2 linked regions of the Sagittula sp. P11 genome follow. The protein of the gene in region 1 binds, or shares a complex with, the protein of each later gene. Links are inferred from orthologs where the notes say so. Each region holds a gene or a part of one and is shown in the gene's direction. Other genes may lie near its edges. The genes, in order: CDO87_RS09195 and dnaN.

Region 1 (9,203 bases):
GCGTTCGGCGTTGAGCTGCTGGAGCATCGCGTCGCGCGTCGCCTGGTCGAGGTTCACGTCGAGGATCTCGGCCCGCGTCACCTCGATCCCCCAGTTGTCGACAGCGTCCTCCACCAGCATCTTGATCTCGGCGATCAGGCGGGCGCGGTTCGACTGTACCTCGTCCAGTTCCATCTTGCCGATCTCGGCGCGGACGATGCCCGCCACGGTGGTCGCGATGGCCGCGTCCACGTCACGGATGCGGTAGACGGTCTTTTCCGGTTCGAGGATGCGGTAGAAGACCGAGGTCTCCACCTCCACCAGGACGTTGTCCATGGTGATCGCGTCCTGCGAGGCGGTGGGCAACTGGCGTTCGAGGATCGAGATCTTGTGCCGGACCTTGTCGAGGAAGGGCACGATGAAGTTTATCCCCGGCCCGAGGACCGCGCGCAGCCGCCCGAAGCGTTCGACCACGTGTTTTTCGGACTGCGGAACGATCCGCACGCCCAGGAAAATGCAAAGCAGGATAAAGACCGCCAGCAGGAGGAACACGATGTTCCCGCCGAGGAATTCGGCGATCAGCGACTCAATGGGCATCGAAGGACCTTTCTCGGAAATAATCTTCGACTTATGTAAGCATGGCCGGAGATTTGCGCCAGATTATCCGGTGACCCGGCAAGGATAACCCGACCATGCCCGCGCTGTGCCGCGACTGCCTGACCCTCTTTGACAGCGGACCGCGCTGCCCCGCCTGCGGGCGGCCGCGCGTGATCGCCCATCCGGAGCTGGCCGAGCTGAGCATCGCGCACATGGATTGCGACGCCTTCTATGCCTCGGTCGAAAAGCGCGACAATCCGGAGCTGGCCGACAAGCCGGTGATCATCGGCGGCGGGCGGCGCGGGGTGGTGTCGACGGCCTGCTACGTGGCGCGCATCCGCGGCGTGCGTTCGGCCATGCCGATGTTCAAGGCGCTGCAGCTCTGCCCCGACGCGGTCATCATCAGGCCCCGGATGGAGGTCTATGTCGGCGTCTCGCGCCAGATCCGAGCCATGATGGAAGAGCTGACCCCGGCGATCGAGCCCTTGTCGCTGGACGAGGCCTTCATGGACCTGTCGGGCACCACGCGGCTGCACGGCGCGCCGCCCGCCGTCATGCTGGCGCGTCTGGTCAAGCGGATGCAGGCGGAGCTGGGGGTGACCGGCTCCATAGGGCTTTCGCACAACAAGTTCCTGGCCAAGATCGCCTCCGACCTCGACAAGCCGCGCGGGTTTGCCGTGATCGGCAAGGCGGAGACGCAGGCGTTTCTCAGGCCGAAATCGGTGCGCATGTTGTGGGGTGTGGGTCAGGCCGGGCAGGAGAGCCTCGACCGCGCGGGCATCCGCACCTTCGAGGACCTCTTGCGCTGGGACCGCCGCGATCTCGAGGCGCGGTTCGGCGCCATGGGCACGCGGCTGTGGCACCTTGCGCGGGGCGAGGATCACAGGCGGGTCACGCGCAACGCGCCGGTGAAGTCGATCTCGAACGAGACGACCTTCAACGAGGACACCGCCGATGCGGATATCCTCGACGGGCATCTGTGGCGGCTGTCGGAAAAGACCACGGACCGCGCCAAGGCGAAGGGCATGGCCGGCCGCACCGTCACGCTGAAGCTGCGGCGCACGAATTTCAGCATCCTCACCCGGCGGATGACCCTGCCGGACGCGACGCAGATGGCCGACCGGCTTTACCGGGCGTCCCGTGCACTGTTCGACCAGGTGAAGGAACCGGGGCCGTGGCGGCTGATCGGCGTGGGTCTGTCGGACCTCGTCCCCGAGGCCCAGGCGGATCGTGCGGGCGATCTGCTCGATCCGCAGGCCGGTGCGCGGGCAAAGGCGGAGCGTGCCGCCGACGAGATCCGCGCCCGTTTCGGCAGCGAGGCGATCCTGAAGGGCCGCGCGCTGCGCTGACGGCGTGCGGGGCGGTGTGCCCCTGTCAGGCGCCGCGCCGCATCAGGTCGTCTTCTTCCTCGGTGACGCTGTACCCCAGCGCGTCCAGCCCGGCCTCAAGGTTGTCGGCGAGGTGCGGCGTGCCGATCAGGTAGTCCGACGTGGGCGCCGTCGCCTCTGCCAGCGCGGTGCGGTAGGCCTCGTCGAATTCCTCCGGCTCGAACGAGCCGCGCCCGATCCACATGATCGCGGTCAGCGCCGCGGCTTCCTCTTCGTCCATCCGGTCGATCAGGCCGCGCAGCTCGCCCTCGCCCCGTTCGATTTCGCGCGCCATGAGAATCACGGCCGCCACTTGTCTTGTGCTGATCTGGTCCATGCGGTCATCCTTCACTGTCTGATCAGGGCGGACACTGCACCGAAAAGAGGTACGGCACCTTGATCTTAAGCAAACAGCCGGAAATAGAGCCAATCCGGCAAAAACTGGCTGCCGCGGAACAACAGGCTGAACATGCGAGGAAACGCGCGCTGGAAGCTGTTGCCGCTCATGTGGCGGAAGACGATGTCCGCCGCCTCTTCGGGCTCCATGATGAAGGGCATCCTGAAGTCGTTCTTTTCGGTCAGCTGCGTGCGGATGAAGCCCGGGTTCACAAGCTGCACGTCGACGCCGGTGCCCTTGAGGTCGGCGTAAAGCGATTCCGCCAGCGCCATGATGCCCGACTTGGTCGCGACATAGGCCGCGGCCCCCGGCAGGCCGCGATAGCCAGACAGCGACCCGGTCAGCACGATGTGCCCGGACCCGCGCGCCACGAAGCGCGGCACCACCACGCCCACCAGCCGCATCGCCCCGCCGAAGTTGACGTCGGCCATGAGATTGGCGTGCTCCGCCTCCCATTCCTTGCCGCCGAAGGGCCAGTAGACCGCCGCAAGCTGCACCACGCCGTCGAACGTCCCGATCTTCTGCGCGGCCTCTTCCAGCGCCTCGGCGTCGGTGACATCCACGGGGACCACCTCGGCCTTGCCGGGCAGCTTGTCGGCCAGCGCGCGCAGCTTGTCCTCCGACCGGGCCGAGAGGATCAGTTCGGCGCCCGCCTCGCTCAGCCTGTGGGCCAGTGCGGCGCCCAGTCCTTCGCTTGCGCCCACGATCCAGTAGCGCTTTCCGTTCCAGTCTCTCACACAACCTCCTTGCGGCGCATGACCGCCACGAGTTCAGCAACCTTCAGACCCAACTTCCGAAACTGCGAGCGGTTCACGATGGTCCCGTCGGGGGTGAGATACATCCAGTCCGTGGCGTTCAGCACGATGCCGCCCTTGTCCTCCGGCAGGCGCAGCCGGTAGCGCATCTGCACGGACGGGCCGCTCTGCCGGCCGCTGCCCTCGCCCACCACGTCCGCTGCCGTGGCGCGGATGCGGCCGTCGTTGCCGAGCGTGAGGTGCCAGGCGCGCTCTTCCTCCACGCCGGAGGCATAGAGGTAGCGTTCGTGCAGGACGCAGGTGTTGCCCTCCCACGTGGCGACGAAATCGCCCCTGAAGCGGGATGTGACGCGGCCGGTGGGTCCGTAGATCACGCCCTCCGCTTCCAGCGCGCCGTTCAGATGGCGGCGGATGTCCATCGCTTCGCCGGGGGCATCGGCATAGTCGGCGGGGCGCTGTGCGGAGAAGCCCGCCAGCCGGTCGCGCAGCCAGACGAGGGCCAGCGCCACGAACGCGCCGGTCAGGAGCCAGACGGCCGTCATCATGCGGCTTTCCTTTCGTGATGCGGGCCGGAGACCTCGGGCTTCGGCGGTTCGGGGCGGTTGCGGTAGCGCGCGCCCTTCCACCACAGCTTCAGCGCCTGCCAGTGGATCAGCGCCAGCACACGGCGCGACCCGAACGGACGGCGCAGCAGGGTCCAGAGCAGGTGCCCGCTGGTCAGCGGCCGGCGCGGGCCGACCAGCGTGGCGATCAGGCCGCCGCCGTCGTGGTCGAGGTCGATCCAGATGCCGATCCGCTTGGCCGTGATGTCGAAGCGGAAGGTGTAGCCCCCGGCAATCGGCTGGAACGGCGAGACGTGGAAGACCTTCTCTGCCGCCAGTTCGTCGCCCGGCCCGATGGGCGCGCCGTCCGGCTTGTGGCAGAGGTAGGAATGCCGGTCGCCGAAGGTGTTGCTGACCTCGGCGATCACCGCCTTCAGCGCGTCGCCGTCATAGGCCAGCCAGAAGGACACCGGGTTGAACACGTGGCCAAGGATGCGCGGCTGGGTCAGCAGCATCAGCGGCCCCTTCGCCGCGATGCCGTAACGGTCCAGTACCTCGCGCGCCCAAGGGGCACCGCGCCCGTGCTTCGGCGGGCCGCCGTGGTCGCTGTCCTGAACGGAGGCGACGTTGCGCCGGTTGCGGGAAAACAGCCGCGGGCCCTTCACCTTCGCCTCCGCATCGAAGAGCACGTAGTCGACGGAATAGCGGAAGGCGTTTTCCAGCGCCCCCTTCCGCCCGTGCCACGTATGGGCCTGGATGAGGTCGACGGTCATGCCACCGCCCCGAGCCGGTTGCCCGCGCGGATCGCCTCTGCCACGTCGGCGGCGCTGGCCAGACCGTCCTCGTGGAAACCGTTGCGCATCCATGCGCCGCAGAACCACGTGTTCTGCGCACCGTTGAAGCGGGCGACCTGAGCCTGCGCCTGCAACATGCCCTCGTCGTAGACCGGGTGCCGCAGGATGACCTCGTCGTAGATCAGGTCCTCGCGGATCGGGCGGGTGCTGTTGAGGGTGACGAACATCGGGTCCTCTTCCGGGATCGGCTGGAGGCGGTTCATCCAGTAGGTGAGGTCGATGGTCTCCACCGTCTTGTCGGCGGCTTCGGTGTAGTTCCACGACGACCACGCGGCGCGGCGCTTGGGCATCAAAGTCTCGTCGGCGTGCAGGACGACGCGGTTCGGCTGGTAGGCGACCTTCGACAGGGCGGCGCGTTCCTCGACGCTCGGGTCTTCGAGCAGGCGCAGGGAGGTGTCGCCATGGGTGGCCATCACCACCTCGTCGAAGGTGTCCCAGTCGGCGCCGGGCACCTTGATCCGCACCTTGCCGCCCGCGCGCCGCACCGCCTGCACCGGCGTGTCGGGGCGGAGCGTCGCACCGCGCGCCACAAGCGCCGCGGTCAGCCGCCGCACGTATTCCACCGATCCGCCCTGCACCGTCCACCACTGGTGCTGGCCGGTGGCGCTGAGCAGCGCGTGGTTCTGGAAGAAGGTGACAAGCGCGTGGGCGGGGAAATCCATGATCTTCTCGGTCGGGGTCGACCAGATCGCGCCGGACAGCGGCAAGAGGTAGTAGTCGCGGAACCACACCCCGGTGCCCAGCACGTCGAGGAACTGGCCCAGCGTCAGGCTGCGGTCGCGGGCGACCTCGACCGCGCGGGCGTTGAACCGCATCACGTCGCGCAGCATCCCCCAGAACTTCGGGTTCCCCAGGTTGCGCTTCTGGGCGAAGATCGCCTTCAGGTTCCGCAGCCCGTATTCCATGCGCCCGCCGCCGAGCGAGGCGGAAAAGCTCATGTCCGAAGGGGTCACCGGCACGTCCAGGTCGTCGAAGAGGCGCGTCAGAAGGGGGTAGTTGGCATAGTTGAACACGATGAAGCCGGTGTCGACCGGCTGGTCGCCCCGCTTGCCCGCCATCCGGGTCCGGGCGTGCCCGCCAAGGCGCGGCTCTGCCTCGAACACGGTGACATGCGCGTCCTCCGCCAGCATGTACGCCGCGCCGAGGCCGGAGATGCCGCCTCCGATGACGGCGATGCGGCGTGGCGCGAGCGGGCTGTTTTCGAACGGCATGGGCAGGTCCTTCTTGATGACTGGCCTGTTGTCTACGCAACAGCCCTCTGGACGGATGACTTTAAGCCGTGACTTGCAAGGAAAAACTGACGCCGCCCGCGTGGCGCGGCCTGCGCCGCAAGCTCCGCACGCGGTGATGAAAAAAATGTGATCCGGGTGGCGCACACCTCCGTAAGATGGGCATGTTCACCGCAACCGACACCGCCGACCCTTGCGACTCCCTGCCCCCTGCCATCCCGGCGGGCGGCGGGCGATCAAGGGTGAGACGACCGAAGAGGACCGCCGTGAACAGACAGTCCGACAGCGAACGCGAAGAGGAGCAGGCCACCTGGGCCGCGCTTCTGATCCGCATTCGCGACCATCGGGACGAAGCCGCCTTTGCCGCGCTGTTCGCGCATTTCGCGCCGCGGCTGAAGGGCTTCCTGATCCGCAGCGGCGCCGACGCCGCGCAGGCGGAGGAATGCGTGCAGGAGGTGATGACGACGCTCTGGCAGAAGGCCGCGCAGTTCGACCCCGACCGCGCCTCTGCCGCGACGTGGCTGTTCACCATCGCGCGGAACAAGCGCATCGACCTGCTGCGCCGCGCCCGCCGCCCGGAACCGGAGGACCTGCCCTGGGGGCCGGAACCGGACCCCGACCAGGCGGAGATGCTGGGGCTTCAACAGGAGACGGAGGCCCTGGGTGCCGCCGTGGCCGCGCTGCCGCCGAAACAGCGCGACCTGATCCACAAGGCCTATTTCGGCGAGATGACACACAGCGAGATCGCCGCCGAGACCGGCCTTCCGCTGGGCACGATAAAATCACGTATTCGGCTCGCGCTGGACCGCCTGCGCCATGCCATGGACGGAAAGAACGAGAGATGACGGAGATCACGCACCACCTGACCGAGAGCCTCGTGATGGGCTATGCCGCGGGCACCCTGCCCGAGGCGGTGAACCTGATTGTCGCCGCGCATGTGTCGATGTGCGACACCTGCCGTGCCGCCGTGGAGGCGCATGAGGCAGTCGGCGGCGCGCTGCTGGACGACACCGACGCCGTGGCGATGGACGACGGCGCGCTGGACCGCGCGCTGGCCGCCGTGCGCGGCGCCGCTCCCGAGGAGCGCCCGATCCACATGCCGAAGACCGACCCGGTCGTTCCGGCCCCGCTGGTCGACTACATCGGCGGCGGGCTGGAGGACGTGCGCTGGCGTCCGCTGGGCATGGGCGTGAAGCAGGCGATCCTGCCCACCGCTCCGGGCGCCACCGCACGGCTGCTGTATATCCCGGCGGGCACCGCCGTGCCGGACCACGGCCACAACGGGCTGGAGCTGACGCTGGTCCTGCAGGGCGCGTTTTCAGACGAGGACGGCCGCTATGCCCGCGGCGACGTGGAGGTCGCCGACGGCGACACCCAGCACATGCCCGTGGCCGACATCTCGGGCGACTGCATCTGCCTTGCCGTGACCGACGCGCCGCTGAAATTCCGCAGCTTCCTCCCGCGTCTGCTGCAGCCCTTGTTCCGTATCTAGTGACAGGGTTCGACGAAGAAGGGGCGCGCCGGTGATCGGCGCGCCCCGCTTCGTTCGGAAGGAGGGTGGCGCAAAGCCCCACCCTACAGGATCTCAGTGCTTCTTCTTCCGGGGCGGCATGAGGTCCGTGATGGTGCCCTCGAACATCTCCGCCGCGAAGTTCACCGTCTCCGACAGGGTCGGATGCGGGTGGATCGTGTGGCCCAGGTCGACCGCATCGGCGCCCATCTCGATGGCCAGCGCCACTTCGGCGATCAGGTCGCCCGCGCTGGGGCCGACGATGCAGCCGCCGACGACGCGCTGATCCTCCGGATCGAAGAGCAGCTTGGTCATGCCCTCGCTCCGGCCCAGCGACAGGGACCGCCCCGAGGCCGCCCATGGGAACACGCCCTTCTCGACCTTGATGCCCTGCTCCTTGGCCTGCGTTTCCGTCAGGCCGACCCATGCGACCTCCGGATCGGTATAGGCCACCGACGGGATCACCAAGGCGTCGAAGTGGCGCTTCTCTCCGGCGCAGACCTCTGCCGCGACCTTGCCTTCGTGCACCGCCTTGTGCGCCAGCATCGGCTGGCCCACCACGTCGCCGATGGCGAAGATATGCGACACGCCGGTGCGCTGCTGGCTGTCCACGGCGATGAAGCCGCGGTCGTCCACCGCCACGCCCGCCTTGTCGGCGTCGATCTTCTTGCCGTTCGGACGGCGGCCCACCGACACCAGGACCTTGTCGAAGGTGTCGGAGAAGGACTCGCCCTTCTCGTCCTCGAAGGTGACGTGCAGGCCGTCGTCCTTCGCCTCGACCCCGGTGACCTTGGTCTTGAGGAAGATGTTCTCGTACCGGCCCTTGATGCGCTGCATCAGCGGCTTGACCACGTCCTTGTCGGCGCCCGGGATGATCTGGTCCATCAGTTCGACGACCGTGATCTTCGACCCCAGCGCGTCGTAGACGCAGGCCATCTCCAGCCCGATGATCCCGCCGCCCAGCACCAGCATCCGCTTCGGGATGTCGGCCAGTTCCAGCGCGCCGGTGGAGTCGATCACCCGCGGATCGTCATGCGGGATGAAGGGCAGCGCCACAGGTTCCGATCCGGCGGCGATGATGCACTGGTCGAAGCTGACCGAGGTGCCCTCGACGTCGATCATGTTCGGCCCGGTGAACTTGCCGAAGCCCTTCACCACCTTGACCTTGCGCTGCTTGGCCAGCCCGTCGAGGCCGCCGGTCAGCTTGCCGACCACCTCGTTCTTGAAGCCGCGCAGCGCGTCGAGGTCGATCTCCGGCTTGCCGAACTTGAGCCCGTGGTGCGCGGTCTCCTCCGCCTCCGTGATGACCTTGGCCATGTGCAGAAGCGCCTTCGAGGGGATGCAGCCGACGTTGAGGCAGACGCCGCCTAGGCTGTCGTACTTCTCGATCAGCACCACCGACTTGCCGAGGTCCGCCGCACGGAACGCAGCCGTGTAGCCGCCGGGGCCGGAGCCCAGAACGACCACCTCGGCGTGGACATCGCCGGGGCCTGTGGCGGTGCCGCTGGCCTCGACGGCCTTCGGCGCCTCCTTGGCGGGGGCCTTCTCCTCGGACTTGCCTTCGCTGTCGCCGGACTCCGGGCCGCCGGAGCCGCCCGACGCGCCTTCGAGCACGACGATCACGTCGCCCTCGGACACGCGGTCGCCTTCCTTCACCTTGATTTCCTTGACCTTGCCGGCGCCCGAAGAGGGCACCTCCATGGTCGCCTTGTCGGATTCCAGTTCGATCAGGGCGTCCTCTTCCGCCACGGTGTCGCCCACCGAGACGAGGACCGTGACCACGGGAACGTCCTTGAAATCGCCGATATCGGGTACCTTGATGTCCATGTCGCTCACCACATCAGCTTGCGCATGTCGCCGAGCAGCGTCTTGAGCGTCACGCAGAAGCGTGCGGCAAGCGCGCCGTCGATGGCACGGTGGTCATAGGACAGCGACAGCGGCTGCATGAGGCGCGGGACGAACTGTTCGCCGTC
Region 2 (9,321 bases), 270 kb from region 1 along the record:
CACGCAGGAAGAGTTCTTCCACACGTTCAATGCGCTCGTGGACCAGAACAAGCAGATCATCATTTCCGCCGACCGTGCCCCGGACGAGATCAAGGACCTGGAAAACCGCATCCGTTCGCGGCTTCAGTCCGGCCTCGTCGTCGACCTGCATCCGACCGATTACGAACTCCGCCTCGGCATCCTGCAGTCGAAGGTCGAGGTCTATCGCGGCATGCACCCGGGCCTGCAGATCGACGATGGCGTGCTTGAATTCCTCGCGCATCGTATCTCGACGAACGTGCGCGTGCTCGAAGGGGCGCTGACCCGTCTGTTCGCCTTCGCCTCGCTGGTCGGCAAACCGATCAACATGGATCTCGTGCAGGACAGTCTTGCCGACGTGCTGCGCGCGTCGGAGCGCAAGATCTCCATCGACGAGATCCAGCGCAAGGTGGCCGAGCACTACAACATCCGCCTGTCGGACATGATCGGGCCGAAGCGGGTCCGCAACTTTGCCCGTCCGCGGCAGGTGGCCATGTACCTGTGCAAGCAGCTCACATCGCGGTCCCTTCCGGAGATCGGCCGCCGCTTTGGCGGGCGCGACCACACCACCGTCATGCACGGCGTGCGGCGCATCGAAGAGCTGCGCCAGCAGGACGGCCAGATCGACGAAGATGTGGAGATGCTGCGCCGCGCTCTGGAGGCCTGAAAAGGCGCATCCTGAGTCTGCCTCACAACACTTGGAGCCGTGGCACGCCGTTTCGGGGCGGCGCGCCTTGACGCTTCCGGAAATCCAACAGACAAATGGCGAAAACCGGCTTGGAGCGGGGTCCGCTCCGCGCTAACGTGCGCGTCCGGACTGGCGGAGAGGGTGTAGTGCGATGAAGATCAGCATGGAACGGGCGGCGCTTCTGCGCGCGGTCGCGCAGGCGCAATCGGTCGTGGAGCGGCGCAATACCATTCCGATATTGGCCAACGTCCTTATCGAGGCGGAAGGCGAGACGGTCACGTTCCGCGCCACCGACCTCGATATCGAGGTTCTCGACAAGGCCGTGGCCCAGGTCGAGAAGCCGGGCGGCACCACGGTGTCCGCCGTCACCCTGCACGAGATCGTTCGCAAGTTGCCGGACGGATCGCTTGTTGCCCTTGCCGAGGAACCGGGCACCGGGCGGCTGACAGTGTCTGCGGGCCGTTCGAACTTCAGCCTCGCGACGCTGCCGAAAGAAGACTTCCCGGTCATGGCATCGTCCGAATACGGCTCGAACTTCACCGCCAAGGCCGAAGTCCTCCGCCGCCTGTTCGACAAGTCCAAGTTCGCAATCTCGACCGAGGAAACACGGTATTACCTGAACGGCGTCTACATGCATGTGGCCGACGGCGATGGCGGTCCGGCCCTGCGCTGCGTCGCGACCGACGGCCACCGGCTGGCCCGCATCGACGCGCCGCTGCCCGACGGCGCCGCGGACATGCCCGGCGTGATCGTCCCCCGCAAGACCGTGGGTGAAATGCGCAAGCTTCTCGACGAGGACGGCATGGATATCGCCGTTTCCGTCTCCGAAACCAAGGTCCGGTTCGCGACACCCGACATCACGCTGACCTCGAAGGTCATCGACGGCACCTTCCCCGACTACACACGCGTCATCCCGCAGGGCAACACACGCAAGCTGGAAGTCGACGCCTCCGAGTTCGCCAAGGCGGTCGACCGTGTGGCTACCGTGTCGTCGGAACGGTCGCGCGCTGTGAAGCTGCAGCTTGACGAGGACCGGCTCATCCTGTCGGTCAACGCCCCCGACAGCGGCGCGGCAGAGGAAGAACTGGCGGTTGCCTACGGCGACGAGCGGCTGGAGATCGGCTTCAACGCGAAATACCTGCTGGAAATCGCCAGCCAGGTGGACCGGGAGAACGCGGTATTCATGTTCAACTCGTCCGGCGATCCGACCCTGATGCGGGAAGGCAACGACACCAGCGCGGTCTACGTGGTAATGCCGATGCGCGTGTGACCGGGAGAGCGCCGATTTTTCAGCGAAGAATCGCGGCCTCGGGCAGACATACCCCTTCGAACCACCAGCCAGGGGCGCAACCGTGCACCTGTCGCACCTGAGCCTGTCGCATTTCCGCTCGCACAAGCGGGTGGTCATCGACGTCGATCACCGTCCGGTGGCGATCTGGGGTCCGAACGGGTCGGGCAAGACCAACCTGATCGAAGCCGTGTCCCTGTTCTCGCCGGGGCGGGGTCTGCGGCGGGCGTCGGCGCAGGACATGGCCCGGCGACCGGAATCCCTTGGCTGGAAGATCACCGGGACGCTGGAAAATCCGCAAGGTACGCACGAAATCGCGTTTACGTCCGAAGGCGGCGCGGCGCGCAATGTGCGTATAGACGACAAGCAGGCCAGCCAGGTTGCCCTTGGACGGATCGCCCGCGCGGTTTGGCTCATCCCCGCCATGGACCGGCTGTGGATCGAAGGGGCGGAGGGGCGGCGGCGGTTCCTCGACCGGATCGCCCTGTCGTTTTTCCCCGATCACGCGCAGGCGGCGCTCGACTACGACAAGGCGATGCGGGAACGTAACAGGCTCCTGAAGGACATGGTTCGGGACCCGCACTGGTACACGGCCCTTGAACGCCAGATGGCAGAGGCAGGGGCAGCATTGCACGTCAACCGGCTGGCCGCGCTCGACCGGATCGCAGAGGCGCAGGACGGCGCCGAGACGCGCTTCCCGGCCGCGACGCTGGACCTCGTGCATGGCGACGGCGAGATGCCCGGCTCTGCCGCCGATCTTCGCGTCGCGCTGGAGGAAAGCCGCAGGCGGGATCTGGCGGCGGGGCGGACGCTTGTGGGTCCCCACCGCGCCGACCTGATCGGCACCTTCGCGGCCAAGGGGGTGCCTGCCGCCGACTGCTCGACCGGTGAACAGAAAGCGCTGCTGATCTCGCTGATCCTGTCGAACGCCCGGGCGCTTGCGGCGGACGAAGGGCACCCGCCGATCCTGCTGCTGGACGAGGTCGCCGCGCACCTCGACGCCGGACGCCGCGCCGCCCTTTTCGACGAGATAAGCGCTTTGGGCGCACAGGCCTGGATGACCGGGACGGGACCGGAACTTTTCGCCGAACTGGGCGACCGGGCGCAGGCGCTGGAGGTCTCTGAAGGGCCCTCCGGATCCGTAGTTTCAAAACCCTGAACTTTATACCAAATCTTGTGTCTGAGACGTGACATTCCCCGGCCCGGAGTCTATAAATCGGGGCAAAATAACAAGGGAAATGGGCATGTCCGACCAGCCGAGCGAAGCATACGAATACGGCGCCGATTCCATCAAGGTTCTCAAGGGCTTGGAAGCGGTCCGCAAGCGTCCCGGCATGTACATCGGCGACACGGACGACGGTTCGGGTCTGCACCACATGGTCTACGAGGTCGTGGACAACGGCATCGACGAGGCTCTGGCCAAACACGCTGACTACGTTCACGTGAAGATCCACGCGGATTCCAGCGTATCGGTGCGCGACAACGGACGCGGCATTCCCACCGACATCCACACCGAAGAGGGGGTCTCGGCCGCGGAGGTCATCATGACCCAGCTGCACGCCGGCGGTAAGTTCGACCAGAATTCCTACAAGGTCTCCGGCGGTCTGCACGGCGTGGGCGTGTCGGTGGTGAACGCGCTCTCCGTCTGGCTCGAGCTGCGCATCTGGCGCAATGGCAAGGAGCACTACGCCAAGTTCGAGCACGGCGAGACCACGGAACACCTTCGCGTCGTCGGCGATGCCGAGGGCGAGCAGGGCACAGAGGTGCGCTTTCTCGCGTCCACGGGCACCTTCTCCAACCTCGACTACGATTTCCACACGCTGGAAAAGCGCCTGCGCGAACTGGCCTTCCTGAACTCCGGCGTGCGGATCATTCTCGAAGACGACCGCCCGGCCGAACCGCTGCATATCGAGCTGCACTACGAGGGCGGGGTACGTGAATTCGTCAAATACCTCGACCGCTCGAAGCAGGCCGTCATGCCGGAGCCGATCTACATGGAAGGCGAAAGGGACGGCATCGGTGTCGAGGTCGCGATGTGGTGGAACGACAGCTATCACGAGAACGTCCTGCCCTTCACCAACAACATCCCGCAGCGAGACGGCGGCACCCACCTTGCGGGCTTCCGTGGTGCGCTGACCCGCCAGTTGCAGAAGTATGCGCAGGAAAGCGGGATCGCGAAGCGGGAGAAGATCAACTTCACCGGCGACGACGCCCGTGAAGGTCTGACGGCAGTCCTGTCCGTGAAAGTGCCCGATCCGAAATTCTCCAGCCAGACCAAGGACAAGCTGGTCTCGTCCGAGGTCCGCCCGGCGGTGGAATCTCTGATGAACGAGAAGCTGGGCGAATGGTTCGAGGAAAACCCAACCGAGGCCAAGCAGATCACCGGCAAGATCATCGAGGCCGCCATGGCCCGAGAAGCCGCCCGCAAGGCGCGCGAACTGACCCGCCGCAAGACCGCGATGGACGTGTCGTTCAACGCCGCCAAGCTGAAGGACTGTTCCGAAAAGGACGCCTCGAAGACCGAACTGTTTCTGGTCGAGGGTGACTCCGCCGGCGGCTCTGCCCAGACCGGACGTGACCGCCGGACGCAGGCCATCCTTCCCCTGCGCGGCAAGATCCTGAACGTGGAGCGGGCCCGCTTCGACCGGATGCTGGGCAGCCAGGAAATCGGCAACCTCGTGATGGCGCTCGGGACCGGCATCGGCCGGGACGAGTTCAACATCTCGAAACTGCGCTATCACAAGATCATCATCATGACCGACGCGGACGTGGACGGTGCGCACATCCGGACGCTTCTGCTGACGTTCTTCTACCGCCAGATGCCCGAACTGATCGAGGGCGGCTATCTCTACATCGCGCAGCCGCCGCTCTACAAAGTCGCGCGCGGCAAGTCGGAGGTCTACCTGAAGGACCAGACCGCGCTTGAGGACTACCTGATCCAGCAGGGCATCGAGAACGCGCAGCTCTTGCAGGGCAATGGCGAGGTAATCGGCGGCCAGGATCTCGTGCGTGTGGTGGAGGAGGCGCGTCAGCTCAAGCGTGTCCTCGACGCCTTCCCGACGCACTACCCGCGCCACATCCTCGAACAGGCCGCCATTGCCGGGGCCTTTGTGCCCGGTGCCGTGGATTCGGACCTGCAGGGCGTCGCCGACAAGGTCGCCGCACGTCTCGACCTCGTGGCCCTGGAATACGAGCGTGGCTGGATCGGTCGCATCACGCAGGACAAGGGCGTCCGCCTTGCCCGTATCCTGCGCGGTGTCGAAGAGGTGCGGACGCTGGACGGCCCGATGCTCCGCTCCGGAGAGGCACGCCGGACCGGCACCCTGACCGAGAGCCTTCAGGCGGTCTACGGCAGCCCCGCGACGCTCGAGCGCAAGGACCGCAGACAGCTGATCCACGGTCCGCTCGAACTGCTCAAGGCGATCCTGGAAGAAGGCGAAAAAGGCCTGTCGCTGCAGCGGTACAAGGGGCTGGGTGAAATGAACCCGGACCAGCTTTGGGAAACCACGCTGGACCCGAACGCCCGGACGCTGCTGAAGGTGACCATCGACGACATGACCGAAGCCGACGACCTGTTCACCAAGCTGATGGGCGACGTGGTGGAACCGCGCCGCGACTTCATCCAGCAGAACGCCCTGTCGGTAGAGAATCTGGACTTCTGAAAAAGAAAAGGGGCGCGCATGGCATTGCGCACCCCTCGCAAGATGTGGAGGTCGCGCAAGGGTTTGCGCGACCTTTCTTTTTTTCGTCAGCCGACCAGTTTGGCCGTCATCTCCACAAGCCGTTTTGCCTGATGGGCAAGGGCAGCCTTGCCGGCGTCGTCGAAACCGTCCGGCTTGGTCGAGAAACCGTAGGGGTTGCCGCCGGCACCAAAGATCGACTCGTCGGTGTAGCCCGGTGCAACGATGATCGCGCCCCAGTGCATCGCGGTGGTGTAGAGGCTCAGGAGGGTCGTCTCCTGCCCGCCATGCGGGTTCTGGGCGCTTGTCGTGGCGGTGAAGGTCTTGTTGGCCAGCTTGCCAGATCCCCACAGCCCGCCGAGCGTGTCGATGAACGCGCGCATCTGGCTTGCGACCACGCCGAAGCGCGTCGGGGCCGAGAAGAAGTAGCCGTCCGCCCACTCCATGTCATCCGCCGTGACCTCCGGGATGTCCTTCATCTTTTCGAGTTGCGCCTTCCAGGCGTCCTGCCCCTCGACGACCTCTTTGGGGGCGGTTTCCGGGATGCGGCGCAGGCGCACTTCGGCACCGGCTGCCTCGGCTGCCTCTGCTGCCGCGAGTGCGACGGAATGGTTGGTGCCGTAGGTCGAATAGAAAACGATTGCGATCTTGGGTTGTGCCATGTTGATCTCCTTCCTTTGAGTTGGACTTAGGCGGTTGCCGGCGCGGTCAAGCGTTCCTGATGAACGTGCCGTTGTTCAGTTCCTTGAAAGCCTGCCGCAATTCATCCTGCGTGTTCATGACGATGGGGCCGTGCCAGGCGACGGGTTCCTGGATCGGGCGCCCGGTCATCAGCAGGAAGCGGATGCCTTCGTCGCCCGCCTGAACGGTGATCTCGTCGCCCGAGCCGAACCGGACCAGCGTGCGGTTTCCGGTCATGTCGCGGATGTTGAGTTCCTGCCCGCGGTACTCCTTCTCGACCTTGATGCCCACCGGATCGCTGGCGTCGCGGAAGGTCCCGGAGCCGGCGAACACATAAGCCAGCGCGTTTGACCGGGTATCGACCGGCAGAACCTTGCGGCGGCCTGCGGGGATCGACACGTCGAGCAGCATGGGGTTGGCCGCGATGCCGTCGACCGGGCCGGTCTTGCCCCAGAACGAGCCGATGATGACCTTGACCGTCGTGCCGTCGTCATCTCCCTCGATGGGGATGTCGCTGCCGGTGATGTCCTGATAGCGCGGCGCAGTCAACTTCAGCGAAGACGGCAGGTTTGCCCAAAGCTGGAACCCGTGCATCTGGCCCTTGGCATTGCCGAAAGGCATTTCCTGATGCACGATCCCGGACCCGGCGGTCATCCACTGGACGCTGCCGGCGCCGAGGCGGCCCTTGTTGCCAAGCGAATCCGAATGCTCGACCTCGCCGTCGAGCACGTAGGTGATGGTTTCGATGCCGCGATGCGGGTGCCAGGGAAATCCCTTCGAATAGAGCCGCGGATCGTCGTTGCGGAAGTCGTCCATCATCAGGAACGGGTCTGTCAGCGACGGATCACCGAAGCCGAAGACACGATGCAGATGGACGCCGGCGCCTTCGATGGCGGGCTGCGCTTTGGTGGTGGCCGAGACAGGTCTAAAGGTCATGGGACGCTCCGTTTGTCATTGCACTCAATGTGGGACCTTCGCGATGAATTGGAATTGGTGAAGAACCCGTACCGTCTGTGCGCAGGCGCGCAGAAACCGGTGATTTTGTGTGGGGAATGGGGCGCGTCTTTTGGGTGCCGCCAAGCACGGGACAGCGCATTTGAGAGGAACTCGCGCGCCGCAAACCCAATTTTTAGGGGTCAATCAGGTCTTTGCCTGTACGTGGCGGTCAAACCTGGGGTCAGAGAACCGGCGCCGTTGCGATGTGCGTAAATAGGAGGCTCACTGCGAAGATGGCCTCGCCTGGGCCCCCGCCCCGCCTCAGCCGCGCGCCACCGCCAGGTCAAGCGTCTCGGCCGCGCCGCGCAGGATGCCCGCCATGTGGTCGGCCAGACCCTCGGACCGATCCACCGGCACCAGCAGGCTGATCGTGCGGTCCGCATCCGGCATCTCCAGTGGCATGACCCGGACTTCGCTCCGGTGGATGCCCTGCCGCCGGGCGAAGAGGTCCGGAAGGATGCCGATGCCTGCGCCGGTGGCAGCCATCAGCACGATGGAATCGAGGCTCGTCCCCTCGTAGTCGTCCGAGACCGTCGCCCCGCTGGCGCCCGCGATGCCATAGACGATCCGCGCCAGCCTGTGGCCGGTGTCCAGCGTCAGAAGCCGCTGGCCGGCAAGGTCCGCCGCCCCGATCCGGCTGCGCCCGGCCAGCGGATGATCCTGCGCGACAGCGACCCACAGCGGTTCGACGAAAAGCGGCCGCTGGAAGGTGTTGGGGTGATCCTCGGGCGTGGAAATGACCGCATCGAACCGGCCATTTCGCAGCCCCTCATCAAGGCTGAGGGTGTTTTCCTCGCGCACGATCACGCGCAGTTCGGGTTCGTCTTCGTGCAGCGCCTTCATCGCCTGAGGCAACAGGTAGGGCCCGATGGAGGGCAGCACGCCCAGCCGGAGCCGCCCTCCGAAGGGCAGGTCCGACAGCATCGTGCTGCGCAGGGCCTCGACCTCCGACAGGATGCGGCGGGCACGGGTCACGAACTCCAGCCCCCGGGCCGTTGTCCGCGCCCCGGCGCGCCCGCGGTCGAACAGCCGGACGCCCATGTCGGTTTCGACCGCCGCAACCTGGTTGGACAGGCTTGGCTGGCTGACATGCAGCTTTTCGGCGGCCAGCCCGAAACTGCCAAGCTGGTGCACGGCGACGATGTATTCCATCTGGCGCAGGGTCGGCCGCATTCATAGCTCCAAGCTATTCAACTGCTCATCCATTTGTATTTAAGCTATGCCAGAAATCCGGGCAACAGGGCTGAAACCCTTCCCGGAGTTTCGACCGATGCAGATATTCGACAGCCTCGTCGGCAACCTGATGGTGCCGACAATCCTTTTCTTCGTCCTTGGGCTCGTGGCCGCCGTGGTCCGCAGCGATCTGTCCATCCCCGAAGGCGCGGCCAAGTTCATGTCCATCTACCTCCTGCTGGCCATCGGATTCAAAGGCGGTCACAGCCTTGCGGACAATGGCCTGAACACCGAGGTCTTCGCTGCACTTTGCGCAGGGCTGCTGCTGTCCTTCGCGATTCCGTTCATCGCCTACGGCCTGCTGCGCAGCATGACGCGGCTGAATGCGTTGAACGCCGCCGCCGTGGCCGGGCACTACGGGTCGATCTCCATCGTGACCTTTGTCGCGGCCTCCAGCCTGCTTCAACTCACCGGCGTCGCGTCCGATGGCTTCATGGTTGCCGTCGCTGCCACGATGGAAGTGCCCGCGATCCTCTCGGCGCTCTGGATCGCGCACCGTTTCGGGCAGCAGGGGTCCTCCGGCAGCGTGCCGATGCGCGACCTCTTCGCCAATGGGTCCATCGTGTTGCTTGCCGGGGCGTTCCTGATCGGCACGCTGACACAGGACCAGGGGATGGAGATGATCGCCCCCTTCGTCGTCACCCCCTTCACTGGCATCCTATGCCTCTTCCTTCTGGACATGGGCCTGACGGCGGGACGCAGCCTGTTGCTGAACCGGCATCTGCTGAGTGCGGGGC

The links.
Region 2: the proteins of CDO87_RS09195 (region 1) and dnaN are in contact, whole or in part, in a solved structure (PDB 1OK7), measured with the Escherichia coli proteins. The link is inferred for Sagittula sp. P11 from one-to-one orthologs.

Annotation. Positions count from the first base shown.
Region 1 is NZ_CP021913.1:1,878,054-1,887,256, forward strand. The notes cover bases 1-2,798. They hold CDO87_RS09195 (DNA polymerase IV), read left to right. Parts: upstream 1-671; coding sequence 672-1,925; downstream 1,926-2,798. Other genes in these bases: CDO87_RS09190 (SPFH domain-containing protein), read right to left, coding at 1-576; CDO87_RS09200 (DUF3775 domain-containing protein), read right to left, coding at 1,951-2,280; CDO87_RS09205 (SDR family oxidoreductase), read right to left, coding at 2,346-2,798. Also shown: more of CDO87_RS09205, read right to left, coding at 2,799-3,077; CDO87_RS09210 (DUF3833 family protein), read right to left, coding at 3,074-3,637; CDO87_RS09215 (DUF1365 domain-containing protein), read right to left, coding at 3,637-4,410; CDO87_RS09220 (NAD(P)/FAD-dependent oxidoreductase), read right to left, coding at 4,407-5,702; CDO87_RS09225 (sigma-70 family RNA polymerase sigma factor), read left to right, coding at 5,879-6,565; CDO87_RS09230 (ChrR family anti-sigma-E factor), read left to right, coding at 6,562-7,212; lpdA (dihydrolipoyl dehydrogenase), read right to left, coding at 7,306-9,057; aceF (dihydrolipoyllysine-residue acetyltransferase), read right to left, coding at 9,063-9,203. UniProt on the Escherichia coli protein: Poorly processive, error-prone DNA polymerase involved in translesion repair and untargeted mutagenesis. Copies undamaged DNA at stalled replication forks, which arise in vivo from mismatched or misaligned primer ends.
Region 2 is NZ_CP021913.1:2,144,188-2,153,508, forward strand. Bases 1-2,916 are described here. They hold dnaN (DNA polymerase III subunit beta), read left to right. Parts: upstream 1-857; coding sequence 858-1,976; downstream 1,977-2,916. Other genes in these bases: dnaA (chromosomal replication initiator protein DnaA), read left to right, coding at 1-685; recF (DNA replication/repair protein RecF), read left to right, coding at 2,059-2,916. Also shown: more of recF, read left to right, coding at 2,917-3,153; gyrB (DNA topoisomerase (ATP-hydrolyzing) subunit B), read left to right, coding at 3,239-5,656; wrbA (NAD(P)H:quinone oxidoreductase), read right to left, coding at 5,743-6,336; CDO87_RS10515 (pirin family protein), read right to left, coding at 6,383-7,291; CDO87_RS10520 (hydrogen peroxide-inducible genes activator), read right to left, coding at 7,613-8,524; CDO87_RS10525 (sodium-dependent bicarbonate transport family permease), read left to right, coding at 8,622-9,321. UniProt on the Escherichia coli protein: Confers DNA tethering and processivity to DNA polymerases and other proteins. Acts as a clamp, forming a ring around DNA (a reaction catalyzed by the clamp-loading complex) which diffuses in an ATP-independent manner freely and bidirectionally along dsDNA.